Regions from separate parts of the Pseudomonas sp. DR48 genome, predicted to be linked through region 2. Evidence: riboswitches for the same ligand, from Rfam matches in the RefSeq annotation. Region 2 holds a riboswitch; the other holds the start of a gene.

Region 1 (14,883 bases), 1.5 Mb from region 2:
CCGTCAATTGCTGCGCGCCGAAGGCATTCTCGGTGGCTCGTCGACCGGCACATTACTGGCGGCAGCGCTGCGTTACTGCCGCGAGCAAACCGAGCCCAAGCGCGTTGTCAGCTTCGTCTGCGACACCGGCACCCGCTATCTGTCGAAGGTCTACAACGATCAGTGGATGAACGATCAAGGTCTGTTGCAGTACAAGCGCTATGGCGACTTGCGCGACCTGATTGCGCGGCGCTTCGAGGACGGCCGGGTGATCAGCGTCGGCCCTGACGACACGCTGCTGACGGCTTTCCAGCGCATGCGTCTGGCGGATGTGTCACAACTGCCAGTGTTGGCGGACGGAAAGCGCCTGGTCGGGGTGATCGATGAGTCCGATATTCTGCTGGGGGTACACGAAGACGCTTCGCACTTGCGGTTGCCTGTGTCCAGCGCCATGACCGAGACGTTGCAAACCCTGCCTGCCGCCGCCAGTCTGGCCGAACTGCAAGCGGAGCTTGATCGCGGGCTGGTGGCGATCATCGCCGATGCTTCGGGGTTCCACGGTTTGATTACCCGAGTCGACATGCTCAATCACTTACGGAGATCCCTTAAATGAGTCAACACGATGAAACCGCTGCGCCCCGTGCCTTCGGCACCCGTGTGATCCATGCCGGACAGACGCCGGACCCTACCACCGGCGCGTTAATGCCGCCGATTTACGCCAACTCCACTTATTTGCAGCAGAGTCCCGGCGTGCACAAGGGCTTCGATTACGGGCGTTCACATAACCCGACCCGCTTCGCGCTGGAACGCTGCGTGGCGGACCTTGAAAGCGGCACCCAGGCGTTCGCGTTCGCCTCGGGGCTGGCGGCGATTTCCACGGTGCTGGAGTTGCTCGACGCGGGCTCGCACATCGTTTCCGGCAATGATTTGTATGGCGGCACTTTTCGACTGTTCGACAAGGTACGCAAACGCAGTGCCGGGCATCGGTTCAGCTTTGTCGATCTGACGGACCTGGCGGGATTCGAAGCGGCACTGCAGCCCGAGACGAAAATGGTCTGGGTCGAGACGCCCAGTAATCCGTTGCTGAGCCTGACCGACCTCGCCGCTGTCGCGCGTATCTGCCGCCAGCGGGGCATCATCTGTGTCGCTGACAACACGTTTGCCAGCCCCTGGATACAGCGTCCGCTGGAGCTGGGCTTCGACATCGTGTTGCACTCGACCACCAAGTACCTCAATGGTCACTCCGACGTGATCGGCGGCATCGCGGTGGTTGGGCAGAACCCGGAACTGGCCGAGCGCCTGGGTTTCCTGCAGAACTCGGTCGGCGCAATCGCCGGGCCTTTTGATGCGTTCCTGACTCTGCGTGGGGTGAAAACCCTGGCGCTGCGCATGGAGCGCCATTGCAGCAACGCGTTGGAGCTGGCGCAATGGCTGGAGCGTCAGCCGCAGGTGGCGCGCGTCTACTATCCGGGGTTGCCGTCGCACCCGCAGCACGAACTGGCCCGGCAGCAGATGCGCGGATTCGGCGGGATGATTTCCCTCGATCTGAACAGCGACCTGGCTGGGGCCAGGCGCTTCCTTGAAAACGTGCAGATATTCGCTTTGGCCGAGAGCCTGGGCGGGGTGGAAAGCCTGATCGAGCACCCGGCGATCATGACTCACGCCACCATTCCCGTTGCGACCCGCGCGCAGCTTGGCATTGGTGATGCGCTGGTGCGCTTGTCCGTGGGGGTCGAGGATGTCGAAGACCTGCGCGCCGATCTGGCCCAGGCGTTGGCGAAGATCTGAAAAACAGCAGGCATAAAAAAATCCGGAATCCTTGGTGGATTCCGGATTCTTGTGTCGAACCGGATCAGCTGCCTTTGACAGTCTTGCCGTTGACCGTACCGTCCAGGAGCATGATGTTGTACTCCTTGCCGTCGGTTTCAACCTGTTGCAGGCGGACCAGCAGGTAATCCCAGTCCTTGGCGAACCACAGCACGGTGATGCGCTTGCTTTGCGTCGGGTCACGCACGCGCTCGACCTTGACCGCGTCGATCTGACCAGCCTTGGTGTCGACTTTTTCCGAACCCAGCACGCGGAAGTCATAGGTATCGACTTCGCCGCCATCGACAACCTGATAGCTCATGCTTTTCTTGCCAGCGGCCACGTCGTGTTGCAGGGCCAGCTGATAAGTGGATTTGTCGACCATGCCGCGGTTAAGCGGGACCTTGACCGGGTCACCGCGATCGGTGCCAGTGACCATCTTGTTGGTCCAGTCGAAGTCCAGGTCGGCTTTCTTGGCTTTGCCCAGGCCACCGCGTTCGAAGTGGTAGGACTGTGGCAGCAAGGTGTCCTTGTCCAGAGTCAGGGTGCTTTCTTCGGTCAGGCTGGCGATCATCATCGACGCCTTGAAGCTGAGCTTCCAGGCCCCGTTCGCTTGCTTTGTCAGGCTGCGTTCAGCGGTGCCGCTCATGGGCAGCTGTTTCCAGTCGGCAGTGTAACTGGCGGAGAAGGGTTGAAGTTCTGCAGCCTGCGCAAACGGCAGGGCGAGCAGAGCGCAAGCGAAGAGCAGGGCGCGACGCATAAAATCTCCTAGGTTCGAATCAAGTGGCCGCTGGCCGCGAGTAACTTTCCATCCAGTAAAGCACCTTGCTCGCCGAGCGCTAAACGCCCTTCGGCGAACCAGCGTACGGCCATTGGGTAGATCAGGTGTTCTTGAACATGGACCCGCTGCGCCAGACTCTGCGGCGAGTCATGCAACTCTACCGGTATTACTGCCTGTACGACCAGTGGTCCGCCATCGAGTTCCTCGGTGACGAAGTGCACGGAGCAGCCGTGCTCGGTGTCGCCGGCCTCCAACGCACGCTGATGAGTGTGTAACCCTTTGTATTTGGGCAGCAGCGAGGGATGGATATTGAGCAGGCGACCCGCGTAGTGGCGCACGAAGTCAGCGCTGAGAATGCGCATGAAACCGGCCAGTACCACGAGTTTGGGATTGAAAGCGTCGATCAGTTCGATCAGCGCGGCATCGAAGGCCTCGCGGCCTTCGTAAGCCTTGTGATCCAGGAAGCGGGTTTCGATACCCGCATCCCTGGCGCGTTGCAGGCCGTAGGCGTCGGCGCGGTTGGAAATCACCGCAGCGATGCGGACCGGGCTGTCGCCGGTCCGCGTGCTGTCGATCAAGGCCTGCAAGTTACTGCCGGTGCCGGACAACAGCACCACCACATCACAGGTCTGGGACATCAATGAGCCTTGAGGTTCTTCAGTTCAACCTGAGCTGCGCCTTCGGCAGCGGTGGCGATCTGACCGATGACCCAAGGCTGCTCGCCGGCTTCACGCAGTACGTTCAGCGCGGTTTCAACGTGCTCTTGAGCGACGCAGATGACCATGCCCACGCCGCAGTTCAGCACGCGGTGCATTTCGTTTTCGTCGACGTTGCCTTTCTCTTGCAGCCAGTCGAATACGGCAGGACGGGTCCAGCTCGCAACGTCAACCACCGCTTGCGCGCCTTTTGGCAGTACGCGCGGGATGTTGTCCAGCAGGCCACCACCGGTGATGTGGGCCATCGCCTTGACCGCGCCGGTGTCCTTGATCAGCTTGAGCAGCGGCTTCACGTAGATGCGGGTCGGGGCCATCAGCAGGTCGGTCAGCGGTTTGCCGTCGAGCTGGATGTTTTCGATGTCTGCACCGGACACTTCGATGATCTTGCGGATCAGCGAGTAACCGTTGGAGTGCGGGCCGGAAGATGGCAGGGCCAGCAGGGCATCGCCAGCAGCGACTTTGGAACCGTCGATGATTTCGGATTTTTCCACGACGCCGACGCAGAAACCGGCCAGGTCGTAGTCTTCGCCTTCGTACATGCCTGGCATTTCAGCGGTTTCGCCGCCGACCAGGGAGCAGCCGGACAATTCGCAGCCTGCACCGATGCCGGTCACGACCTGGGTCGCGGTTTCGACGTTGAGTTTGCCGGTGGCGTAGTAGTCGAGGAAGAACAACGGTTCGGCGCCGCAGACCACCAGGTCGTTAACGCACATGGCCACCAGATCGATGCCGATGCTGTCGTGCTTGTTCAGGTTCAGTGCCAGGCGCAGCTTGGTGCCCACGCCGTCGGTGCCGGAAACCAGCACGGGCTGCTTGTAGCCGGCCGGGATTTCGCAGAGGGCGCCGAAACCGCCCAGGCCGCCCATGACTTCCGGGCGCGCAGTGCGCTTGGCGACGCTCTTGATGCGTTCGACCAATGCTTCACCGGCGTCGATGTCTACACCGGCGTCCTTGTAGCTCAGGGAGGGTTGCTTGCTCATGATCCAGGCCTTTAGGGGGGATTCAGGGGTAACGACCGAGTCCAGTGGGACCGCTGAAACTAACGAAGGCGAGTGCCGTCCGCGAATTTCAGGGTGCCCGGCTGTTGCCGGTCTGCGAAGGCGCGCGATTTTATCAGGCTTGAGGGGCAGCGGCCATCCTCAGGCCGACGGCAGGGGCATATCGGTTGAAAAAAACCGTTATTGCCCGTGTTGGTCGCCTCCTTGATGGCTGTATAAGGTATCGCGATTAACCGTCTATCGTTATGACAGTGCGAAAACTTCGTCAGATCGTGGTGAATGTTTTGCGCAGGGCGGTGGTCACAGCCTTGCTCGATCGTCTTCATGCGGTCTGTTCCAGCCGCTCTTGTCGTCAGGAATCTTCCATGCGTTTTATTTCCAGATATGTGTTTGCAGGCTGTTTGTCACTGGTCAGCCTGGCGAGTCATGCCGAAACCGTCAAAGGCCTTTATCAGGTGCGTGAGCCGGTCAGTAGTCAATCGACCGAGGAGCGTGATCAGGCGACACAGCGCGCGCTCGACACACTGGTGTTGCGCCTGACAGGCGATCCGAAGGCGGTGCAAAGCCCGGGGCTCGCCCCGTTGCGCAAGGACCCGCAGCAGATCATCAGTCAGTACGGTTTTGACGCCGGCCCGCCGCAGGTGCTGAAAGTCGATTTTGACCCGGCAACCACCGAGCAGGCGCTGCGCCGGGCCGGGCTGTCGTTGTGGGGCGCGAATCGGCCGTCGATTCTGAGTTGGTGGCTGACCGACTCCGTCGAGGGTTCCAGCCTGGTGGGCGATGGTCAGGCCAGCGCCGCGCCGCTGCGTCGCGCGGCTCAACACCGTGGTCTGCCGCTGCGATTGCCGTTGGCGGACTTGAGCGAACAACTGGTCGCCACGGCACCCAATCTTGAAGGCACGGATGCGACGCCACTGCGCGCTGCATCGGACCGTTACAACGCTGACGCCTTGCTCGCGGTGCATGCTCGTGAAGAGGGTGGTCAGTGGCAGGCCAAGTGGAATTTTTGGCTGGGCGACAAGAAAGAGGCGGGCAGCGTGCAGGGCGCGGATCAGGCCGCTGTGGCCGATGCGGTGATGCTGGCCGTCAGTGAGCGACTGGCGCCGCGGTTTGTCGTCAAGCCGGGTGCTTCGGGCGAACAATTGCTGGAAGTCCAGGGCATGAACCTGGAGCGATACGCCGCGCTCGGACGCTTGCTGGAGCCGTTTGGTGCGCATCTGCAAAGCGTTGACGGTGAGCGCATTCTCTATCGGGTCAGTGGCAGCGTTGAACAGTTGCGTTCGCAGCTGTCCCTGGCGAAGTTGCAAGAGGTTCCGGCTGGTCAGGCACCTGCACCGGCGACGCCTGTACAGCCGCTGGCCGAGGGTTCGGCGCCAGCGGTCGCGCCAACCCCGGCACCGGTGCCGCAGCTGCGATTCCGTTGGTAAGGTTTTCTTTCTTTATATAGATGCATATGGAGTGGTACATGGCCGATACGCGGCGTTGGTTCTGGTTGGGTGGAGTGGTTCTGCTCTGCGCGTTTGTCTGGTTGTTGCATCCGATCCTCACACCATTTCTGGTTGCGTTGCTGCTGGCCTATCTGTTCGATCCGCTTGTTGACCGGCTGGAGAAGGCCGGCCTGTCACGCACCTGGGGCGTGGTGGCGGTATTCACGCTGTTCAGCCTGATCTTCACGACGCTGCTGCTGGTGTTGGTGCCGATGCTCGCCAAGCAGTTGTTTCGCTTGTATGAACTGGCGCCGCAAATGCTCGACTGGTTGCAGCACACCGCACTGCCATGGGCGCAGTCGAAATTCGGGCTGTCGGATAACTTCTGGAAGTTCGACAAGCTCAAGGCGGCGATCAGCGAACACATGGGCCAGACCACCGACATTGTCGGGGTGGTGCTGAGTCAGGCGACGGCTTCGGGCCTGGCGTTGATCGGCTGGCTGGCCAATCTGGTGTTGATCCCGGTGGTGAGTTTCTACTTGCTGCGCGATTGGGACGTAATGGTGGGCAAGATCCGCGGCTTGCTGCCTCGGGATCGTGAAGAGCGTGTCGTCATTCTCGCGGGCGAGTGCCACGAGGTGCTTGGGGCGTTTGTTCGCGGGCAATTGCTGGTGATGCTGGCGTTGGGCGTGATTTACGCTACCGGGCTGATGCTGCTGGGGCTGGAGCTGGGGTTGTTGATCGGAATGATCGCAGGCCTGGCGGCGATCGTGCCGTACATGGGCTTTGTCATCGGGATCGGCGCGGCATTGATTGCCGGCCTGTTCCAGTTCGGTGGCGATCTCTACCCCATGCTGGGTATCGTCGCGGTATTCATGGTCGGGCAGGCGCTGGAAGGGATGGTGCTGACGCCGCTGTTGGTGGGTGACCGGATCGGTTTGCATCCGGTAGCGGTAATCTTCGCCATTCTGGCGGGTGGCGAGCTGTTCGGTTTTACCGGTGTGCTGCTGGCATTGCCGGTGGCCGCGGTCATCATGGTTCTGGTGCGCCATGTGCATGATTTGTATAAGGATTCCGATATGTACAGTGGGGTCGACGAACCGGAGCTGTAAGGTGCGTTGATGACCCGTCGCGGGCGGCCCGGTTTCATGCCGGGCTGACCTGCTTCCCTTGCGCCGCTGTCACATCCCCCGCCAAAGAAACTGTCATAAAACCCGGGCGCTAACGCAAACCTTTGATTTTGCTTATGGTCTGTCGCATTGTGCGACCCGCCTCACGGGTATAAACTTCGCAAACTTTACACAGAGGCCACTAACGGTTCCTTTGGAACTGTTCAGTCAGCATGAAACCGATTCAGCTGCCCCTAGGTGTGCGTCTGCGTGACGACGCTACCTTTATCAATTACTACCCAGGCGCCAATGCCGCTGCACTCGGCTATGTCGAGCGGCTATGCGAAGCCGATGCCGGCTGGACCGAAAGCCTGATTTATCTCTGGGGCAAGGACGGGGTAGGGCGTACGCATCTGTTGCAGGCGGCTTGCCTGCGCTTCGAGCAACTGGGGGAGCCTGCGGTGTATCTGCCGTTGGCCGAGCTGCTGGATCGCGGCATCTCGATCCTCGATAACCTTGAACAATACGAATTGGTCTGCCTGGATGATTTGCAGGCGGTCGCCGGCCGTGCGGATTGGGAAGAGGCGCTGTTCCATCTGTTCAATCGTCTGCGCGACAGCGGTCGACGTCTGCTGATTGCGGCCTCGACTTCGCCACGGGAATTGCCGGTCAAGCTGGCGGACCTGAAATCGCGCCTGACACTGGCTCTTATTTTCCAGATGCGTCCGCTCTCGGACGAAGACAAATTGCGTGCCCTGCAGCTACGTGCTTCCCGTCGCGGCCTGCACCTGACCGATGAGGTCGGGCATTTTATTTTGACTCGCGGCACCCGCAGCATGAGTGCACTTTTCGAGCTGCTTGAGCGCCTCGATCAGGCCTCTCTTCAAGCTCAGCGCAAGCTGACCATTCCGTTCCTGAAAGAAACTTTAGGCTGGTAAAACCCAAGCCTGGCTGGGGTTTTGGCATATTTCAGGCGCCAGAAAATGCGCTTTCCTACAGGCTGTAGGCTGCGCAGGCGTCTAAAAGGGGCTTAAGCGCTTAGATGTTTACGCGAAACCGGGAAGTCACATAAAGTTCGATTGAATTTGCAAATGAGGATGATAGCGGGCATAGTCGCGGCTTCTTCACAACTAATCAGCCACGGTCGTGCCCATGCTAAAGCGCTTCGCACCCCTCGTGCCTCTCGCACTCGTCACCCTGTTGTTCGGTTGCGCTGCCCACTCTCCAGTGTCCCAGCAAGAGCAACAACAACAGTTCAAAAATTCAATGACCGCCCAGTCTTCTTCCGTTCTTTTCCAGGAAGAGCTTTACCAAGACGGCGTGGCCACCGATAAAGAACTGGCAAACTTCGCCGATGGCAAGTCATACCAGCTTCCGGTTCTGGCCGACAGCATCCTCGAACGTGGCATGTCCCTGATCGGTACCCGTTACCGTTTCGGTGGCACCTCCGAGGCTGGCTTCGATTGCAGCGGTTTCATCGGCTATCTGTTTCGTGAACAGGCCGGCATGAACCTGCCGCGTTCCACTCGCGAAATGATCAACGTCGACGCGCCGCTGGTGGCTCGCGGTGCGCTGAAGCCGGGTGACCTGCTGTTCTTCGCCACCAATGGTCGTCGCGGTCGTGTCAGTCACGCCGGGATCTACCTGGGTGACAATCAGTTCATCCACTCCAGCAGCCGCAAAAGCGGTGGTGTCCGGGTCGATAGCCTGGGCGACAGCTACTGGAGCAAGACCTTCATCGAAGCCAAGCGCGCCCTCGCGATGGCCCCGACCATGGTCACCGCGCGCAAGTAAATATTCAGTCTGTCGCCACCTCGGTGGCGACAAAACGTCTCTCCGCAAGGGAGTAGACGGACAACTTGTAAGGCGAACTTAAAGTCTTACTTGAAGTTTGGCCCATAGGCGCTAGAATCCTGATCTATTATTGATGGCAAACCGCCTGCGTCCTGCGCAGGCGGTTTTCTTTTCAGCCCTTTCGGCAGAAAAAAGTCGCCGCCAGATCAGGATGTTCTGTTTATGACTATGTCGGCCCGCCTCGCACTCATGTTCTTCGCAGCGCTGCTCAGCGCCTGCGCCAGCCATGCACCGCCGCCTGCTCCGGTGGTGGTCCGGGCGCCGATTGTCTTCGGCAATCCGCAACCCTTTTCGCCCGAGGCGGAAGACGTGCTGTTCCGCGCGCTCGGCCTGGTGGGTACGCCATATCGTTGGGGTGGCAACACGCCGGATTCGGGTTTTGATTGCAGCGGCCTGATCGGCTACGTCTACCGTGATGTCACCGGCATTTCCCTGCCGCGCACCACTCGCGAGTTGATCACCATGCAGGCGGCCAACGTTGGCAAGGAAGGCTTGCAAACCGGCGATCTGATTTTCTTCGCCACCAACGGCGGTTCCCAGGTCAGCCATGCCGGGATTTACGTCGGCGAAGGTCGTTTCGTCCATGCGCCGGCCACCGGCGGCACCGTGAAGCTTGACAGCTTGTCCAAGGCTTATTGGCAGAAAGCTTATCTGAGCGCCAAGCGCGTTCTGCAGCCTGAGCACTTGGCGCGCAACCCATAACGTTCTCTCCGAGGAGGGTGTCATGACCGCTCGCACACTCAATCTCGATGATTCCCTGTATCAATACCTGCTCGACGTTTCCCTGAGGGAAACGCCGCTGCTCAAGCGCCTGCGTGATGAAACCCAGGCGCTGCCGATGGCTCGCTGGCAGGTGGCGCCAGAGCAGGGGCAGTTCCTCGCTTTGTTGATCAAGCTCATGGGGGCCAGGCGCGTGCTGGAAGTCGGTACGTTCACCGGTTACAGCGCCCTGTGCATGGCCGCAGCGTTACCCGATGACGGTTCGTTGATTTGCTGTGATATTCCGGGCGACTACAACGCCATCGCGCTGCGCTACTGGCAGGAGGCGGGCTTGGGCCAGCGGATCGATCTACGTCTGGCGCCGGCGCTGGAAACGCTCACCAGGCTGGATGAGCCGGGGCAGTTCGATCTGATTTTCATTGATGCCGACAAGTCCAACTACCCCAATTATCTCGAGCATGCATTGCGTCTGTTGCGCGTCGGAGGTCTGGCGGTGTTCGACAACACGCTGTGGAGCGGGCGAGTGCTGGAGAACAATCCCGAGAGTGCGGACACGCGAGCCATCCAGGCGCTCAATCGTGCCTTGAAGGATGACTTGCGTGTGGATCTGTCGTTGTTGCCATTGGGTGATGGACTGACGCTCTGCCGCAAACGCTGATCCCTGTGGGAGCGGGCTTGCCCGCGATTGCGGTGGGTCAGGTAGCATGAATGTTGAATGTGCCGACCTCATCGCGGGCAAGCCCGCTCCCACAGGTATGCGTACATTGCAGTTACTTCGCGATCGAAACGCGCCACACCTTGTTCCCGACATCATCGGCCACCAGCAAATCCCCTTGCTGATCGATCACCACGCCCACTGGCCGGCCCATGGCTTTCTCGTCCTTGTTAAGGAACCCGGTCAGCACATCCACCGGCTTCCCGTTTGGTTTGCCTCCTGCGAACGGCACAAAAATCACTTTATAACCACTGTGCGGCTCGCGGTTCCATGAGCCGTGCTGGCCGATGAAGGCGCCTTCCTTGAATTGCGCCGGCAGTGTGTTGCCCTCGGCGAACGACAATCCCAGCGACGCGGTGTGCGGGCCAACCGCGTAATCCGGTGCGATCGCCTTGGCCACCAGGTCCGGGTTTTGCGGTTCGACGCGCACATCGACGTGCTGGCCGTAATAGCTGAAAGGCCAGCCGTAAAACGCGCCATCCTTCACTGAGGTGATGTAGTCCGGCACCAGATCGCTGCCGATTTCGTCGCGCTCGTTGACTGCCGTCCACAGGGCGCCGGTGTGCGGCTCCCAGGCCAGGCCGTTGGGATTGCGAATCCCCGAGGCGAAAATTCGGTGATTGCCGGTGGCCCGATCGACTTCCCAGATCGCCGCGCGACCTTCTTCCTTGTCCAGGCCATTTTCACCGACGTTGCTGTTGGAACCCACGGTGACATACAGCTTGCTGCCATCCTTGCTGGCGATGACGTTTTTGGTCCAGTGGTGATTCAGCGTGCCACCCGGCAGATCGACCACTTTGATGGGCGGCGACTTGATTGCCGTGTCGCCATTTTCATAGTGAAAGCGCAGCAAGCGGTCGGTGTCGGCGACGTACAGGTCATTGCCGACCAAGGTCATGCCGAAGGGCGAGTTGAGGTTCTCCAGGAACACCGTGCGGGTTTCGGCGATGCCGTCATGGTCCTTGTCTCGCAGCAAGGTGATGCGATTGGCGCTGGGGACGCCAGCGCCGGCACGGCTCATGACTTTTTTCATGACCCAGCCTTTAACGCCTTTGCTGTCATCGGGTTTGGGTGGCGCGTTGGTTTCAGCCACCAGCACGTCGCCGTTGGGCAGCACATAAAGCCAGCGCGGGTGATCGAGTCCTTCGGCGAACGCGGCCACTTGAGTGCCTGCCGCGGCAGTGGGTTTTGCACCGGCTGGCCAGCCGATCGCCGGGGCGATGTTCACCGTCGGAATCAGGGTTTTGTTCGGTTCGGGCAGCTTGGGTGACGGGCCGGTGCCGTCGGTGACTTGCAGGCTGGAGGTATCACCACACGCGGCGAGCCCTCCTGCGAGCGCGATAACGAGAACGAGCTGGGGCTTGCGCATACTGATCTTCCCTATGAATGCAGTGACTTAATCATAGAGAAGATCAGTGGTGCGATGGTTCAACCCATCAGCCGCGGGCTTCCTTGAGCAGCACGGCGATGCCGGGATGATAATTGCCGGCTTCGCTGCGCAACTTGCGGTAGGCGTACGGGAAATACCAGGCCACGGCGCAGCAGTGTTCCTTTTGCAGGTCGTCGACCATGTCCTGAAGTTCCTCCGGTGTCGCGCTCTGCTGGGCCTTTTGCGGCGCCACGAACAGACAGCCGAGTTTCAGGTCGCTGGCGTAGCTGATCCGTTTGGCATCGCAGGTAATGTCCTGCAATGCCTGCGTCAGGTTCAGGTTGTTGACCCGTGGCCAACGTTGAGTGGCCTGGAGGTAGGCGCGCTCCTCGGGGGAGGCGATAAACAGATCGGCGCGACCATTGCGGTCGCCTTCTTCGGTTTGCTTGCGCGTCGGGGTCTGTTGCAGCGTGACCATTTCTGCCATCCACGCCGCGGCCGCGAGCAGGCCAAGGTTGGCTTTTTCGTCGTACCAATAAGGTGTGTCGTTATCACCGCGCACCGCGTTGTAGCGGTCGATACAGTCAAACCAGCGCTCCAGTACCGGGCGCAGGAATTCCAGCTTCGGATTGCTGATGATCATGCCTTGCATGTGGCTTACCCTTGTTATTGTGATGTGGGATTGTGGCTCTTTGATATCATTGCGGCGTGCATGGCACAAGATTGGCGTCATATTTTTGATCGGCGGCCGATATTCGCCGGGCGGCACCCCGGCTTTAATTGACGCTCCACCCCCAACCCTCTAACCTTCGCGGCTTGTTTCAGGTGCTCTGTGGCCTTGGTCGACAGAGTGAAACAGGGAAGCCGGTGAGTGCGTTGGTTCAACTCATGAACAGCACGATCCCGGCGCTGCCCCCGCAACGGTAAATGAGTGAAAAGCTGCGCTTTGAGCCACTGTGTCGACTGACATGGGAAGGCGCGCAGTCAGGCGAAAGCCGCTCATGAGCCCGGAGACCGGCCTGATTCATCCAGCGGCATCACGGTGGGCGATGCCAGGCTTCTTGCCGTCTATTCTTGTGCCTGCCCGCCGTTATCCAGCCTCAACGGAGAGCTCCCCCATGACTGATTCCCCCGATCGTGACGAACGCCATCTGGCGCGCATGCAGCGCAAAAAAGCCGTGATCGACGAACGCATCGCCAATTCCCCGAACGAGTGCGGCCTGTTGCTGGTGCTGACCGGCAACGGCAAAGGCAAAAGCAGCTCGGCCTTCGGCATGCTCGCCCGCTCCATGGGCCACGGCATGCAGTGCGGTGTGGTGCAGTTCATCAAGGGCCGCAACAGCACGGGCGAAGAGCTGTTCTTCCGCCGCTTTCCGGAGCAGGTGCGTTTTCATGTGATGGGCGAGGGCTTCACCTGGGAAACCCAGGACCGTCAGCGCGACATCGCCGCCGCTGAAGCGGCTTGGGCGGTGTCCCGTGAATTGTTGCGCGATCCGTCCATCGGCCTGGTAGTGCTGGATGAGCTGAACATCGCCCTCAAGCACGGTTACCTCGACCTTGATCAGGTGCTCACTGACTTGCAGGCACGTCCGCCGATGCAGCACGTGGTCGTCACCGGTCGCGGCGCCAAGCCGGAAATGATTGAACTGGCCGACACCGTCACCGAAATGGGCGTGATCAAGCACGCGTTCCAGGCCGGGATCAAGGCGCAAAAAGGCGTCGAGCTGTGAATACTATTTTATGAAAAGCATACGTCATTGCCCGGCAGTACTGATCGCCGCGCCGGCTTCCGGTCAGGGCAAGACCACCGTCACCGCCGCGTTGGCCCGTTTGCATCGCAATCAGGGGCGCAAGGTTCGCGTGTTCAAATGCGGCCCGGATTTTCTCGACCCGATGATTCTTGAACGGGCCAGCGGTGCGCCGGTGTATCAGCTGGACATGTGGATGGTCGGCGAGCAGGAAAGTCGTCGGCTGTTGTGGGAAGCGGCCGGTGAAGCCGACCTGATCCTCATCGAAGGTGTCATGGGGTTGTTCGACGGCACGCCGTCGAGCGCCGACCTGGCACGGCACTTTGGTGTGCCGGTGCTTGGGGTGATTGATGGCACCGCCATGGCGCAGACCTTCGGTGCGCTGGCGTTGGGATTGGCCAAATATCAACCGGACTTGCCGTTTGCCGGGGTGCTGGCCAACCGCGTCGGCACATTGCGTCACGCGCAATTGCTCGAAGGTAGCCTGACCGAAGGCTTGCGTTGGTACGGCGCCTTGTCGCGGGAAACCGGGATCGAATTGCCGAGTCGCCATCTCGGTCTGGTTCAGGCCAGTGAGTTGAATGACCTCGATCTGCGCCTCGATGCGGCCGCCGAATCACTGGCCAGCAGTTGCGACGTGGCGCTGCCACCGCCCGTGGAGTTCGCGGCACCTGAAATAATCGTTGCCGAGCCTTTGCTGGCCGGCGTGCGCATCGCCGTGGCCCGTGACGAGGCGTTCGCGTTCACCTACGGCGCGAGCCTGGATTTGCTGCGGGCCATGGGCGCCGAATTGTCGTTCTTCTCGCCAATCCGCGACAGCCAATTGCCGGAGGCTGACAGCCTTTATCTGCCAGGCGGTTATCCGGAATTGCACCATGTGGCGCTGTCGCGGAACACATCGATGCTCGACGCGATCCGCGCGCATCATGCTGCCGGAAAACCGTTGCTGGCCGAGTGTGGCGGAATGCTGTATCTGCTGGACTCGCTGACCGACGTCGAAGGCACGCGTGCCGAACTGGTCGGCTTGCTCAAAGGCGATGCGGTGATGCAAAAGCGTCTGGCGGCATTGGCGTTGCAAGCGGTGGAACTGCCGGAAGGTTCGCTGCGTGGCCACACCTATCACCATTCGCTGACCAGCACCGAGCTTGAGCCGATTGCCCGGGGCCTGAGCCCGAATGGCGGGCGCGGGGCGGAGGCGGTTTATCGTGAGGGGCGGATGACGGCCTCTTATGTGCATTTTTATTTTCCGTCGAATCCTTCAGCGATAGCCGCATTGTTTGCGCCAAAACTTGAGGCCGCCATCGCGAGCAAACCCGCTCCCAAAGTTGACCAGGTTTCGTCAGGTTGTACTCCATCTAATGTGGGAGCGGGCTTGCTCGCGAAGAGGCCATGACTGACAACGCATTCAGCCAGTCAGAACGCGATGCAGTCTACCGAGCCATCGCCGAACGCCGCGACATGCGCCACTTCAGCGGCGGCACGGTAGAGCCCGAGCTGCTGCGGCGCCTGCTCGAAGCCGCGCATCAAGCGCCAAGCGTCGGCCTGATGCAGCCCTGGCGTTTCATTCGCATCAGCGACCGGGCCCTGCGCGGCAAAATCCAGTCGCTGGTTGAAGAGGAGCGCATCCGCACCGCCGAAGCCCTCGGTGAGCGCACCGACGA
Region 2 (14,883 bases):
AAGGGGCGGCGCGTGGCGCGACCAAGGTCCCGGTCTATGACGGCGATCGCAGCCAGGCTAGCGCGCCGACGCGCCTGTTTTACGATGCATTCGGTAAACGTGCCTGGCAGCAAAAGGGCTTTTATTCGGTGCTCGATGCCCAGGGCAGTCAAGCGGCGTTGATGGCGCGGATGCTTGAGCTGGGCCATAAAACCCCGCTGCAACCCAACGCCAGGTTGCCTGACGAGATCGTCCTCGGCCTTAACCGGGAAAACACCTGCGCCATGCCGGCCGAATTCGAAGGCTATGCCGGGACACATCCCAAAGAAGGCATGCCGCTGGCGGTCACTGGCCTGACCGATCAGCAGTACCAGACGTTGCAACGCTGGCTGGCCTCCGGTGCGCCAATCGATGAACAGGGTCTGGTCCCGAGCGCCAACGAGGCCATGCAGGTGGTGCAGTGGGAAAACCTGCTCAACTCACCGGGCGCCCGGCAAAGCCTGGTGGGGCGTTGGCTGTTCGAGCATTGGTTTCTCGCGCATCTGTACTTCAAGGACGGTGAACCGGGGCACTTCTTCCAGTGGGTGCGTTCGCGAACTCCGACCGGCCAGCCGATCGACCTGATCAACACCCGTCGCCCGAACGACGACCCCGGCACCCAAGTGTATTACCGCTTGTGGCCGGTGCAGGGGGTGATCGTGCACAAGACCCACATCACCTATCCGCTGAGCGCGGCGAAGATGGCGCGGATCAAAAGCCTGTTTTACAACGGCAACTGGCAGGTCAACGCCTTGCCGGGTTATGGCCCGGAGCGTCGAGCCAATCCGTTTACCACCTTTGAGGCGATCCCGGCGCAGGCGCGTTACCAGTTCATGCTCGATAACGCCGAATACTTTGTGCGCACCTTCATCCGCGGTCCGGTCTGCCGCGGGCAGATCGCCACGGATGTGATTCGCGACAACTTCTGGGCGCTGTTCCAGGCGCCAGAGCACGATCTGTACATCACCGATCCGAACTACCGCGGCCAGGCCACGCCGTTGCTGGCAATGCCGGGCCAGAACGACGACGTCGGCAGTGTCCTGAGCCTGTGGCACGACTACCGCAACAAACGCAACGAGTACGAGGCACTGCGCCGGGACAGTTATGCCGATGCGCCGGCACCGAGCTGGTCGACGTTGTGGGCTGGCAACGACAACGCGCTGCTGAGTATCTTTCGGCACTTCGACAGTGCGTCGGTGAACAAGGGCCTGATCGGCGATGTGCCGCAAACCATCTGGCTGTTCGACTTTCCGCTGCTGGAACGCACCTATTATCAACTGGCGGTCAACTTCGATGTATTCGGCAATGTGTCCCATCAGGCGCAAACGCGGCTGTATTTCGACCTCATCCGCAACGGTGCCGAGCAGAACTTCCTGCGCCTGATGCCCGCTGACTCGCGCAACGGGTATCTCGACGATTGGTACCAGACCAGCGGAAAATTCAAGATGTGGCTCGATTACGAGGCCATCGACAACGACAAGCCGACGGCACTCAAACTCGACAAGAAAGACCCGAAACGCGACTTTGCGATGCAACTGCTGGCCCGTTACGGCGAGCTCAATGCCAAGCCCGATCCGATCAACCGGTGCGACGGCGCTTACTGTTCGCGGCCGAACATCGACCCGGCGCTGCAAAATGCCGAACAAGCCTTGAGCCGCCTGGCGTCGCGCCCGGCGGCGGGTTTGAAGGTCATCGATCAGTTGCCGGAAGCGACGATGCTGCGCATTGAAACCGCGAGCGGCAAACGTGAGATGTACAGCCTGTTGCGCAACCGCGCCCACAGCAATGTGGCGTTCCTGCTCGGCGAATCGCTGCGCTATCAGCCTGGCCTCGACACCCTGACCATTTTCCCGGGCGTGCTCAGCAGCTATCCGAACTTCATGTTCAATATTCCGGCGGAGCAGGTGCCGGCGTTCGTGGACGCGATGGAAAATGCCAGGGATGCGAGCAGTTTCGAGAGCATCGTCAAGCGTTGGGGCATTCGCCGCAGTCATCCGCAGTTCTGGTTTTACTTCCATGACCTGAGTCTCTACATCCACGAGACCGATCCGGTGGAAGAGGGCGTACTGGACATGAACCGCTACGAGAATCTTTGATCGACCTTTGAGGATGGGCTGGTGTCGGATTTCATAGGCGCCACCCATCCCTTGTGGGATCTGCGGTGGGTTGCGGATTGCGATCAGAGGGCCATCCATGTTGATTTCAGTACAAGCCCTGCGCGCCATCGCCGCCTGGGCGGTGGTCTGCCACCATTTCATGCAGATTTTCTTCGACTTCCAGGCCCGTGGCCCGGTGGGGCAGATGTTCATCGACAAGGGCGCGGCGGGTGTCGACGTTTTCTTCGTCATCAGTGGGCTGGTGATCTTCCTCTCGACCGAAGGCAAGTCGCTGCCGCCGACGCGATTTCTGTTGTATCGACTGTTTCGGATCGTCCCGGCGTATTGGCTGTACACCGCGCTGATGGCGCTGGTGGTGGTGTTTGCCCGCCCGGTATTGCCGGATCAAAGCGTCGACTGGTCGCATTTCCTGCTGTCGTTGTTGTTCATTCCTACGCAGAATCCCGGCGGCTACGGGATTTATCCGACCCTCAACGTCGGCTGGACCCTCAACTACGAAATGCTCTTCTACCTGCTGTTCGGCTGGGCGTTGTTGTTCCGCTTGCACCTGCGGCTATTGATTGTCGCGGCACTGCTGTTTGCGGTATGCCAGGCCTGGACCGGTTATGGCTGGGTCAGCGAGTTCTACCGATCAGACATCGTTTATGAGTTCCTGCTGGGGATCGCCATCGGCATGATTTACCGTCGTGGCTGGATCAAGCCGGGTTTGTGGCTGCCGCTGCTGGGCATTGGTGGCGCGCTGCTGGCCATTTATCACTGGGCGCCAGCGCCGCGTTTCCTGGCCTGGGGCGTGCCGAGTGCGGTGTTGGTGATGGCGTGCATCTCGCTGGAGCGTTACGTCGAGAACAACCGGGTGTTTGAACTGCTGGGTAATTGTTCCTACTCGGTGTACCTGATGCACGTGTTGGTGCTGTCTGCCGGTGGATTTGTCGCACAGCGTTATGGGGTAAATCCCTACGTGATGTTCGTCGTTTGCGTGGCGACTATCGGTCTGGCATCTTGGGCAAGTTTCGAATGGGTGGAAAAACGCAGCTATCGGTGGCTTAAAGAGTGGATTGACGGCGAACCGGCGGTTGAAGCGGTGCCGGCTCTTTCCCGACAAAAATACTAGGACTTTGTACGGCGCGATGATTGGCGTAAACTGCGCCCAAGCCTGCGAGGAGTTTCCATGACCGCTATTACCATTACCGACGCCGCCCACGATTATCTGGCTGATCTGCTCTCCAAGCAGAACACCCCGGGCATCGGCATCCGCGTCTTTATCACCCAGCCTGGCACCCAGTACGCCGAAACCTGCATTGCCTACTGCAAGCCGGGCGAAGAAAAACCTGAAGACACGGCGCTGGGGCTGAAAAGCTTCACTGCCTACATCGATTCGTTCAGCGAAGCCTTCCTGGACGACGCGGTAGTCGACTACGCCACCGACCGCATGGGCGGCCAGCTGACCATCAAGGCGCCAAACGCCAAAGTCCCGATGGTCAACGCTGACAGCCCGGTCAACGAGCGCATCAACTACTACCTGCAAACCGAGATCAACCCGGGGCTCGCGAGCCACGGCGGTCAGGTCAGCCTGATCGATGTGGTCGAAGACGGCATCGCCGTTCTGAAGTTCGGCGGCGGTTGCCAAGGCTGTGGCCAGGCCGACGTCACCCTTCGTGAAGGCATCGAGCGCACCTTGCTCGAGCGCATTCCCGAGCTCAAGGGTGTGCGCGACGTGACCGACCACACGCAGAAAGAAAACGCCTACTACTGAGTAAGGTGTTCGCTGCAGACAAAAAAACGGCGCCCCGTGAGCGCCGTTTTTTTATGGGTGATCGATGTGTTCATGATCGTTCCCACGCTCTGCGTGGGGATGCCTCAATGGACGCTCTGCGTCCGCTGTTGGGACGCGGAGCGTCCCGGGCTGCATTCCCACGCAGAGCGTGGGAACGATCACTTCAGGGCCGATACAAATGCGCATGCCCGGCGCGGTACAGCGATGACTCACTGAAGTGATCACTGCCCAACACCCGACCCACCAGAATCAACGCCGTGCGGCGAAATCCCTTGGCGTGGACTTTCTCTGCAATGTCCGCCAGCGTCCCCACCACCCAATCCTGATCCGGCCAGGTCGCCCGGTGAATCACCGCGATCGGGCAGTCTGCGCCGTAATGCGGCAGCAATTCGACGAGGATTTTCTCCAGGTGATTGACCCCCAGATGAATCGCCATCGTGGCCCCGTGCTGCGCCAGACTGCCCAGCTCCTCACCCGCCGGCATCGCCGTCTTGTCGGCGTAGCGGGTCAGGATCACGCTTTGCGAGATATCCGGTAACGTCAGCTCCGCCCCCAGCAGCGCCGCGCAGGCAGCGGTCGCCGTGACACCAGGAATGATTTCAAATGCAATGTCGAGCTCGCGCAGGTAACGGATCTGCTCGCCAATCGCGCCATACAGGCTCGGATCACCCGAATGCACCCGCGCCACGTCCTGGCCGTTGGCATGGGCGGTCTTGATCAGTTCGATGATCTGTTCCAGGTGCAGTTCGGCGCTGTTGACCACTTGTTCGGCGCAATGGCCTTCGAGGACGGCGGCGGGCACCAGAGAGCCGGCGTAGATGATCACCGGGCAACTGCGAATCAGTCGTTGGCCTTTGACGGTGATCAGTTCCGGGTCGCCGGGACCTGCGCCAATGAAATAGACGGTCATCGTCGGTTCCTGTCAAAAAAGGGGCTGGGCAAGGCTTCAGATGAAGATTGCTCATGATCGAGGGCAGGGATTATCGGGGATTTTACGCAGCGCAGGCTAATGCCAGGGTTGCCTGGGCGTATTTTTGTCGCGAAATGAGCAACTTTGCCGGGGCCTGGGCCAGTTGTTCGGCCAGGGCCAGTGCGGCACTTTCCGCTACGCCATAACAGCCGGTGCGTTCGAAGGCGATGTCCGAATGATGGCTGAGTTGCGCTTTATAAACGTCCAGTTCTTCACTGCTGAAATACATCAGCGGTAACGCGAGTTGTTCGGCGAGTTCGAGCAGGCCAGGTTCTTCGCGCTTCAGGTCAATGCTGGCCAGGGCCTTGATCTGGTGAAGTGCGATGTTATGCGCCTGTAATGCCTGATCGAGCAACGCCCGCAGCGTGCTGACGGGGCAGCCGCGCTGGCAGCCCAGGCCGACCACTAAAGTCGGCGCTGTGCTGGTATCCGTCATGCGTGGTATTGGCCATCGCTTTTGCGACGGAACAACCAGGCGCTGATCAGGCCCAAGGCCAGCCAGAATCCCAGGTTGGTCAGCTGCGAAGCGATTTTGAACTGGGTTTCCAGGGCTTGCGGAGCGAGCATCGAATGCACCTCCGGTTGTGGCGCGCCGATGACATGCGGAACCACCAGAATGGCCACGCCGAGGATCTTCATCAGCCAGTGGCGGCTGAACACGATCAGCGCGATGCCAACAGCGGTAGAGGCGGCCGTGCCGATCCACCAGATTTGCCGTTGCGCCAGATCGGCCGCGGCGGTGCCTGGCAGTTCAGGCGGCAGGCCGAGGGCCGGCGCCAGCACGAACGTCGCGTAACCTGCCAGGCCCCAGAGCAGGCCTTGAGCGGTTTTGGTCGGTGCACGCAAGGTGTAGAGACCGGCCAGCATCAGGGCGAAACCGACGGCCACCACCAGATTGCCGCCGGTGGTCGACAGCACGCGCTGCCAGCCGTCTTTTGGTTCCCAGGCTTCGGCATCGTGGGTGTGAGCAGCGGTGCCGGCGGCATGTTCGTGGACTTCAACCGCAGCCGGTTCGGATTTTTCGTATGTCTCGGCCTGCAAAATCAGCGGTGCCACCCAGAAGCTTTGCAGCAGGGTCAGCAGCAACGCGGCCAGCAACCCGGTGAAACCCGCGGTTTGCGCAATACGCTTGATCATCTCGGCTGGCCTCAATGGCACGGGAACGCGGAGCTGTGTCGGGTATCGTGCGCGGCGTTGTGCACCGCTTCAATGTGCGAAAAGCCGGCGAAATAGACCAGGCTCGCACCCAGGATCGACGCAAACACGGCGGCGGTCAGGCGTTGAGACAGGGTCGTGGTGGTGCTGGCGGTGCTCTTGTCGGCGTGGCTGCCGGTGCTGCTGATGATCGACATGGCGCATCCCTCTGGTCTGTCAGTGGGTGAATAGAGCGCATGGAAGACCCCTGCGAACGGGCACGCAGAGGTTCAAACAGCGCCCGCCCACCGCGGGTTTGTTATTCAGTGATCGTAATGGTCACTTTGTGTTGCGGGCCGGTCTCCGGGCTCACGAGGGGTCAAGGCTTGCGCCTGAACCTGCAAGCGTCACCTTCCCATGCCGAACTGCTGGCACAGTGGATCTGACGCTCCGCTCGCTTACCGTTGCGGGGGCAGCACCGGACTGACATGGCTTTGAGTAAAGCACATGATTTACCGGTTTCCCGTTTCACCCTGTGAAGGGCACCCGTAACAAGGCGTGTAGGAGAGCATGGGCGGGGCGGGGTAGTCAATTGGCATGGTTTCTCGTTTGGTTGATCGTTCCCACGCTCTGCGTGGGAATGCCTCAACGGACGCTCCGCGTTCGGCTGCGAAGGGACGCAGAGCGTCCCGGGCTGCATTCCCACGCAGAGCGTGGGAACGATCATTGGGCAGGTCAACGATTGACCCGCCCCCACACGATGCGTAGCCTTGCGCTTTCGAGGTTCTTCGGCGTTTGCCGAAGCTAAGAAGGGAACGCGGTCGATGCCGCGGCTGCCCCCGCAACTGTGAACGGTGATGTTCGCTGCCACGCCACTGCAAACCCTGCACAACGGGTTCGCGGGAAGGCGCAGCGAATGCCAGTCTGCCATTGGCACACCGTCAGCCAGGAGACCTGCCTCGACACAGATTCTCACTACAACCGGGCGGGGTGATCCGGTGGCGAACTCTTCCGCGCGCGCATCCGTCGCAGCGATTGTCGTCCCGTATGCCCGCCACCTTGCCAAAGGGCATCCGATGAAAACACTGGCCAAACTTCCCGTCACCATCGTTACCGGCTTCCTCGGCTCGGGCAAAACCACCTTGCTGCGGCACATGCTCGACAACGCTCAGGGTCGCCGCATCGCGGTGATCGTCAACGAGTTCGGCGAACTGGGCATCGACGGCGAAATCCTCAAGCAGTGTTCCATTGGCTGCACTGAAGAAGAAGCCAACGGCCGCGTCTACGAACTGGCCAACGGCTGCCTGTGCTGCACCGTCCAGGAAGAGTTCTTCCCGGTGATGCGCGAATTGGTGGCGCGTCGCGGCGACCTCGACCACATCCTCATCGAAACCTCTGGCCTGGCGCTGCCAAAGCCTCTGGTTCAAGCCTTCCAGTGGCCGGAAATTCGCAGCGCCTGCACCGTTGACGCGGTGATCACCGTGGTCGACAGCCCGGCCGTCGCTGCCGGCACCTTTGCTGCCTTCCCGGACCAGGTCGATGCCCAACGCAAACTCGACCCGAACCTGGATCACGAATCGCCATTGCACGAGCTGTTCGCCGACCAACTGGCCAGCGCCGACCTGGTGATCCTCAACAAGGCCGACCTGATCAGCCCTGAAGACCTGGCCCGGGTGCGCCTGGAAGTCGCCGAAGAATTGCCGCCAGCCGTCAAAGTCATCGAAGCCAGCAGCGGCCGCGTGCCACTGGACGTGCTGATCGGCCTTGGCGCCGGCTCCGAAGAACACATCGACAGCCGTCACAGCCATCACGACCACCACCATGAAGGCGAAGACGATCACGACCACGATGCGTTCGATTCGATCTCCATCGAACTGCCGCAAGCCGACGAAAGCCTGCTGCTGGACGCGCTGACTCAACTGGTGGTCCAGCACGGCATCCTGCGGGTCAAAGGTTTCGCTGCCATCCCGAACAAACCGATGCGCCTGCTGATCCAGGGCGTGGGGACGCGTTTCGACAAGCATTTCGACCGTCAGTGGGGCGCCGCCGAAGCGCGCACCACGCGTCTGGTGCTGATCGGCCAGGAACTGGACGCTGTCCTGCTTGAAGCGCAATTGCGCGCCGCGCTCAGCGTGTAAGCCATGCACCTGCTCAGGACCCAGCCCGGCGGTTTCGTGTCGGATGACAATATTGCCGACCTTGGACAAACCCCCGCCGAGCTGGTGATCCTGTGCAGCGGCGATTCCAGCCTCGCGCTGCTCGCCGAAGCGGCGCAGCAGCTGCCGGACGATTACCCCAGCGTGCGCCTGGCCAACCCGATGCAGGTGCAGAACCATGCCTCGGTCGATCTGTACGTCGACGAAGTGCTGCGCCACGCCAAGGTGATTCTGATTTCGCTGCACGGTGGCATCGCCTATTGGCGCTACGGCGTCGAACGGCTGGTGCAACTTGCGGAGCAGGGTGTGCAGCTGATTCTGGTGCCGGGCGATGATCGCCCGGACCCGGAACTCAGCGACCTGAGCACCGTCCCCGCGGAAGACCGCGATCGTCTCTGGCAGTTTTTGCGTCAGGGCGGCATGAACAATGCCCTGGATTTTTTCCGCTGCCTGGCCAATCGCTGGCTGGCCCGCGATTATGTTTGGGCCGAGCCGCAAACCCTGCCGCGCACGGCGATTTACCACCCGCAAAAAAGCCCCGCCGACCTTGAAGACTGGCAAGCCGACTGGCGAGCCGATCAGCCGGTGACGGCGGTGCTGTTTTACCGCTCGCATTTACAGGCAGCGAACACTGCGTTTATCGATGTGTTCTGCCAGCGTTTGCAGGCAGCGGGGTTGAACCCGTTGCCCATTGCCGTGGCCAGTTTGAAAGAGCCCGGCTGCCTGACAGTGGTCGAGGACCTGCTGGACCACGTCTCGGCTTCGGTGATTCTCAACACCACCGGTTTCGCCCAGTCCAGCCCCGAAGCCCCGCACCTGCGACCGTTTCGTCGCAACATCCCGGTGATTCAGGCGATCTGCGCTCAGGACAACGAGCCGGGTTGGCGTGCCAGTGAACAAGGCCTCGGCCCGCGTGACTTGGCCATGCACATCGCGCTGCCGGAGCTGGATGGCCGGATCATCAGCCGGCCGATCAGCTTCAAGGACCTCGCATGGCGCAGTGAGCGCAGTCAGTCGGACGTGGTCTGCTATCGCGCGCAGCCTGAACGCATGGATTTTGTCGCTGAACTGGCGCGGCGCTGGATCGATCTGGCACGCCTGCCAAACAGCGAAAAACGCATTGCGCTGATCCTCGCCAACTACCCGACTCGCGATGGGCGCATTGGCAATGGCGTCGGTCTCGACACCCCGGCCGCCGCGCTGAACATCCTTCGCGCGCTGCATCAAGAAGGTTATCCGCTGCCGGCCGACTTGCCCGAAAGCGGCACCGCGCTGATCCAGCTATTACTCGGCGGCGTCAGCAACGACCTCGATACCCTCGACCAGCGTCCGTGTCATCAGAGCCTGGCGCTGGACGATTACAACCGGATGTTCAACGCCTTGCCCGAGACCAATCGGCAAGCGGTGCTGGAACGCTGGGGTTCGCCCGACAATGACCCGATGTTCCGTGGCGGGCGGATGATGATCGCCGGACTGCGTTTCGGCCTGACCTTCGTCGGCATCCAGCCGGCGCGCGGTTATCAGGTTGATCCGAGCGCGGTGTACCACGACCCGGACCTGGCGCCGCCCCACGGCTACCTGGCGTTCTATTTCTGGCTGCGCAATACCTACGGCGCGCACGGCGTCATTCACGTCGGCAAGCACGGCAACCTCGAATGGCTGCCGGGCAAAGGCGTCGGTCTGTCGGAAAACTGCTGGCCTGATGCATTGCTCGGGCCACTGCCGAATATCTATCCGTTTATCGTCAACGACCCGGGCGAGGGCGCCCAGGCCAAGCGCCGAACACAAGCGGTGATCATCGATCACTTGATGCCGCCGCTGACCCGCGCCGAAACCTACGGTCCGCTGCGCAACCTCGAACTGCTGGCCGACGAGTATTACGAAGCGCAAATGCTCGATCCGCGCCGTGCCCGTGAATTGCAGCGCGACATCCTGCAACTGGTGCGCGACACCCACATCGATCGCGAGCTGCAGCTGGACGAGAAGCTCGACAGCGATGCCGATGCGGCGATCTGGCTGCCGCGACTGGATACGTACTTGTGTGACTTGAAAGAGTCGCAGATCCGCGATGGCCTGCACATCTTTGGCGAATCGCCGACCGGACGCTTGCGCATCGATACGTTGCTGGCGTTGCTGCGTATTCCCCGTGGCGATGGCCGTGGCGCGCAATCAAGTTTGTTGCGGGCGTTGGCCAAGGACTTCGCGCTGGGCTTCGATCCGCTGGACTGTACGCTGGCCGAACCCTGGACCGGACCGCGTCCCGTTGAACTGCAATCACTTAACGATGAAGCCTGGCGTACGGCGGGTGACACCCGCGAACGCCTCGAACTGTTCGCCGCCCAACTGATCTCGCAGACATTAAACCAGCCTCAAGCCACCCCGATACCCTGTGGGAGCGGGCTTGCTCGCGAAAGCGGAGTGTCAGTCGATATTGATTTACCTGACTCACCGCTTTCGCGAGCAAGCCCGCTCCCACAAAAGGCCGGTTTGTCGGACGTCAGCGCCATCATCGACAGCCTGCGAGACGTCGTCGCCCCGCGCCTGGACGCTTGCGGCCCGGCGGAAATGCGCGGCTTGCTCGATGCCCTGAGCGGTCGTTTCGTCCCGGCCGGCCCCAGTGGCGCACCCAGTCGCGGTCGCCTGGACGTGCTGCCGACCGGGCGCAATTTCTATTCGGTGGACGTGCGCAACCTGCCGACCACCACCGCGTGGCGCATCGGTTTCCAGTCTGCCAACCTGATTCTCGAGCGGCATTTGCAAGACCACGGCGATCACTTGCGCCAGCTCGGCCTGTCGGTCTGGGGCACCGCGACCATGCGCACCGGCGGTGACGACATTGCCCAGGCGATGGCGCTGATGGGTGTGCGCCCGGTCTGGGCCACGGGCAGCCAGCGGGTCGATGATTTCGAAATCCTGCCATTGAGCCTGCTCGATCGCCCGCGCGTGGACGTGACCTTGCGCGTCTCGGGATTTTTTCGCGATGCCTTTGCCAACCTGATTCGTCTGTTTGACGCGGCGGTGCAAGCGGTCGCCGCCCTTGATGAGCCGGACGACCTCAACCCGCTGGCCGCCAAAGTGCGTGCCGAGCGTGAAGCGTTGATGCACTCGGGGCTGGATGAAGAGGCGGCCAAACGGCAGGCCGGTTGGCGCATCTTCGGCGCCAAACCCGGTGCTTATGGCGCCGGCGTGCAGGGTGCCATCGACGGTCGGTTGTGGCAAAGCCGCGAGGACCTGGCCGAGGTTTACCTCAATTGGGGTGGCTACGCTTATGGTGGCTCCGATGAAGGCACCGCCGCCCGGACACAATTCGCCCAGCGCCTGAGTCAGGTTCAGGCCGTGCTGCAGAACCAGGACAATCGTGAGCACGACTTGCTCGACTCCAACGACTATTACCAGTTCCAGGGCGGCATGCTCGCCGCCGTGGAAAGCCTTAGCGGCGAAGCGGCCGCCAGTTATCACGGCGATCACAGCCAGCCGGACTTGCCGAAGATTCGCACGCTCAAAGAAGAGCTGAACCGGGTGATCCGCTCCCGTGCGGCCAACCCCAAGTGGATCGACGGCGTGAAGCGTCACGGCTACAAAGGGGCCTTTGAACTGGCGGCGACGGTCGATAACCTGTTCGCCTTCGATGCGACGACGCAACTGATCGACGATCATCAATATGCGTTGCTGGCGGACGCCTATTTGCTCGATCCGGCGACTCGGGACTTTGTGCGTGAGCATAATCCGGCTGCATTGCGCGACATGACCGAGCGCATGCTCGAGGCGCAGCAGCGGGGGATGTGGAAGGCGCCGGGCGAGTACCGCGAGGCGCTGGAGAATTTATTGCTGGATATAGAAGAAGACAGCTGACGCGCTTGAACTGTGGGAGCGGGCTTGCCCGCGAAGAGGCCGTGTCAGTCGCCATCCATGTGAATGAAATATCGCTATCGCGGGCAAGCCCGCTCCCACAGGGGTACAAGTGCCTCTGACATTTTGATGATGGATCAGCGACCATGACCGAGATTTAATGATGACCGACACCCCGCATTTCCCGCTCTGTGCCGTGGTCGGCGCCGATGACTTGAAGCTCGCCTTGTGCCTGACCGCCATCGACCCGAAAATCGGCGGCGTGCTGATCGAGGGCCCGCGTGGCATGGCCAAGTCGACCTTGGCTCGCGGCCTCGCGGACCTGCTCGCCAGCGGTCAATTTGTCACCTTGCCCTTGGGCGCCACCGAAGAACGGCTGGTCGGCACCCTCGACCTCGACGCCGCGTTGAGCGAAGGACGGGCGCAATTTTCCCCCGGCGTATTGGCCAAGGCCGATGGCGGCGTGCTGTACGTCGATGAAGTCAACTTGCTGCCCGATCACCTCGTGGACCTATTGCTCGACGTGGCTGCCAGCGGCACCAACCTGATCGAGCGCGATGGCATTTCCCATCGGCATTCGGCGAAGTTCGTCCTGATCGGCACCATGAACCCGGAAGAGGGTGAACTGCGTCCACAATTGCTCGACCGTTTCGGCTTGAACGTCGCCCTAAGCGGCCACACCGCACCGGCAGAACGTGGCCAGATCATCCGTCGACGGCTGGATTTCGACAGCGATCCGCAAGCGTTCTGCGCGCAGTGGGAAAGCCAGCAGCAATCGCTGCGCGAACGTTGCCAGACGGCGCGTGACACGCTGATGAGCATCCCACTGGATGACGAAGCGCTGGCGCAGATTACCGAGCGCTGCTTTGCCGCTGGCGTCGATGGTTTGCGCGCCGATCTGGTCTGGTTGCGCGCCGCCCGGGCCCATGCCGCATGGCGCGGGGCAAACTCCATCGCCGAGGAAGACATCGACGCCGTCGCCGAGTTTGCCTTGCGCCATCGCCGTCGCGAGCATTCAGCTCCGGCACCGCAAAACAATCAGCCTCCCTTCGCACAAGCGTCCAACCCCAGCCCCAGCGAAGGCCAGGGCCAATGGGGCGAAATGCCCGCCCAGGCGCTGCCGGTCGGCGCACGACGTGAAGTGCCGAGCTGGCCAAAAAAGCCCTAGGCATTCGCCCTCGATCTGACGCGGGGGCGAATGCCAGACCCCGCGCAGGACGCCTCGCCAACGGTAAACAGGGCAGGCGTCACGCCGCGCGCAGCGGCACGATCGATTGGCCTGGCACCTTGCTCAAGGGGCGTCCGCGTCAGCATGAAGATCTGCTGTTCCACCAGCGCACCCGGTTCCCCCATGAACTGTGGCTGGTGATTGTCGATGCCTCGGCCTCGACCCGACGCCATCAAGCGTTGAGCGATGCCAAGGGCTTGCTCGCGCAACTGTTCGACGACGCTTACCGACAACGCGCACGTCTGGCGTTGCTCACCGCCAGTGGCAACGTACCGACATGGCAGGTGCAAGGTTTGAAAGCCTCGATGAGCCTGCGCGCCTGGCTGGATGGCTTGGGCGCGGGCGGCGGTACGCCGTTGCTGGCGGCGCTGGGGGAGGCGGGCCGTTGGTTGGCGACACGGCAGAAGCGCTTCCCGGCGGAGCAGCAAAGGCTGGTGCTGGTGACCGATGGACGGGTCAAAGAATGGCCCGTGCTGTCGGTGCTGGAGTGTCCGGGGCTGCTGATTGATATTGAGCGAGGTCCGATTCGGCTCGGTCGGGCAAAACAGCTGGCCGCGGCGCTGGCAGCGGATTATCGGCACATTGATGAGCTGATTTCGGTCTGACTGTTATGCCGCTTAAGGTCCCATCGCGGGCAACTCGAAGCGCCGCTCCCACAGGATTTTGTGACCGCCAGAGATCCAGTGTGGGAGCGAGCCTGCTCGCGATGGGGTCGACGCATTATTCAGCGAAACCAATTAGTCCGCGCCAGCTCTATCACCTCATCCCCACGCCCGCTCATGACCGCTTTGAGCATGTACAAACTGAAGCCCTTGGCCTGTTCCAGCTTGATGGTCGGGGGCATCGCCAGTTCCTGAGTCGCCGTCACCACATCGACCAACACCGGGCCGTCATGGGCCAGCGCACGGCGCAACGCCGGTTCCAGCGCCTCGGAATCTTCGACACGAATCCCGAGAATGCCCATGGCGTTGGCCATCGCGGCGAAGTCTGGATTGTGCAGGTCCGTGCCGGTATCGAGCAGCCCGCTGGATTTCATTTCCATGGCGACGAAGCCCAGTGAGGCATTGTCGTAGACGATGATTTTCACCGGCAGCTTCAACTGCGCCAACGAGATGAAGTCACCCATCAGCATACTGAAACCGCCATCGCCGGACAGTGAAATGACCTGCCGGTCCGGGAACGCCGCTTGTGCACCGATCGCCTGGGGCATGGCGTTGGCCATCGAGCCGTGATTGAACGAGCCCAGCAGTCGGCGCTTGCCATTCATTTTCAGATAGCGCGCGGCCCAGACAGTCGGCGTGCCGACGTCGGCGGTGAAGATCGCATCGTCATCAGCCAGTTCGCTGAGCAAACGCGTGAGGTATTGCGGATGAATCGGCCGACCCGGCGATGAGGGTTGAGCCAGGTCATCAAGACCCTGGCGGGCCTTTTCATAGTGCTTGAGCGAGGACTCGAGAAAGCTCCGGTCACCCTGATAAGGCAAGCGAGGCAGAAGCGCCGCAAGGGTTTCGCTGACATCCGCGACGATGCCCAAATCCAGTGCCGTGCGGCGCCCCAGGGCCTGCGGGGCGTGATCGATCTGAATGATGGTCGCGTCTGTCGGGTAGAACTGGCGATAGGGAAAGTCAGTGCCGAGC

Evidence for each region. Region 2 has a riboswitch for cobalamin ahead of K5K95_RS24015 (CbtB-domain containing protein). Riboswitches for the same ligand answer to the same signal wherever they lie in the genome.
Region 1: another riboswitch for cobalamin. It lies ahead of cobO (cob(I)yrinic acid a,c-diamide adenosyltransferase); the one in region 2 lies ahead of K5K95_RS24015 (CbtB-domain containing protein).

Annotation. Positions count from the first base shown of each region.
Region 1 covers NZ_CP081946.1:3,806,075-3,820,957, forward strand. The annotation lists gene K5K95_RS17195 (pyridoxal-phosphate dependent enzyme) at 1-592, shown strand, start outside; gene K5K95_RS17200 (cystathionine gamma-synthase) at 589-1,767, shown strand; gene K5K95_RS17205 (DUF3108 domain-containing protein) at 1,832-2,545, opposite strand; gene purN (phosphoribosylglycinamide formyltransferase) at 2,554-3,204, opposite strand; gene purM (phosphoribosylformylglycinamidine cyclo-ligase) at 3,204-4,262, opposite strand; gene K5K95_RS17220 (DUF2066 domain-containing protein) at 4,646-5,707, shown strand; gene K5K95_RS17225 (AI-2E family transporter) at 5,746-6,819, shown strand; gene hda (DnaA regulatory inactivator Hda) at 7,050-7,754, shown strand; gene K5K95_RS17235 (C40 family peptidase) at 7,969-8,610, shown strand; gene K5K95_RS17240 (C40 family peptidase) at 8,833-9,372, shown strand; gene K5K95_RS17245 (class I SAM-dependent methyltransferase) at 9,395-10,048, shown strand; gene K5K95_RS17250 (PQQ-dependent sugar dehydrogenase) at 10,161-11,474, opposite strand; gene K5K95_RS17255 (hypothetical protein) at 11,542-12,126, opposite strand; cobalamin riboswitch at 12,281-12,512, shown strand; gene cobO (cob(I)yrinic acid a,c-diamide adenosyltransferase) at 12,593-13,204, shown strand; gene K5K95_RS17265 (cobyrinate a,c-diamide synthase) at 13,215-14,615, shown strand; gene bluB (5,6-dimethylbenzimidazole synthase) at 14,612-14,883, shown strand, end outside.
Region 2 covers NZ_CP081946.1:5,293,267-5,308,149, forward strand. The annotation lists gene K5K95_RS23985 (fatty acid cis/trans isomerase) at 1-2,114, shown strand, start outside; gene K5K95_RS23990 (acyltransferase family protein) at 2,212-3,246, shown strand; gene nfuA (Fe-S biogenesis protein NfuA) at 3,304-3,888, shown strand; gene cobM (precorrin-4 C(11)-methyltransferase) at 4,073-4,819, opposite strand; gene K5K95_RS24005 (cobalamin biosynthesis protein) at 4,902-5,315, opposite strand; gene K5K95_RS24010 (CbtA family protein) at 5,312-6,016, opposite strand; gene K5K95_RS24015 (CbtB-domain containing protein) at 6,028-6,231, opposite strand; cobalamin riboswitch at 6,350-6,578, opposite strand; cobalamin riboswitch at 6,778-6,990, shown strand; gene cobW (cobalamin biosynthesis protein CobW) at 7,090-8,151, shown strand; gene cobN (cobaltochelatase subunit CobN) at 8,155-12,021, shown strand; gene K5K95_RS24030 (ATP-binding protein) at 12,182-13,186, shown strand; gene K5K95_RS24035 (vWA domain-containing protein) at 13,306-13,851, shown strand; gene poxB (ubiquinone-dependent pyruvate dehydrogenase) at 13,971-14,883, opposite strand, start outside.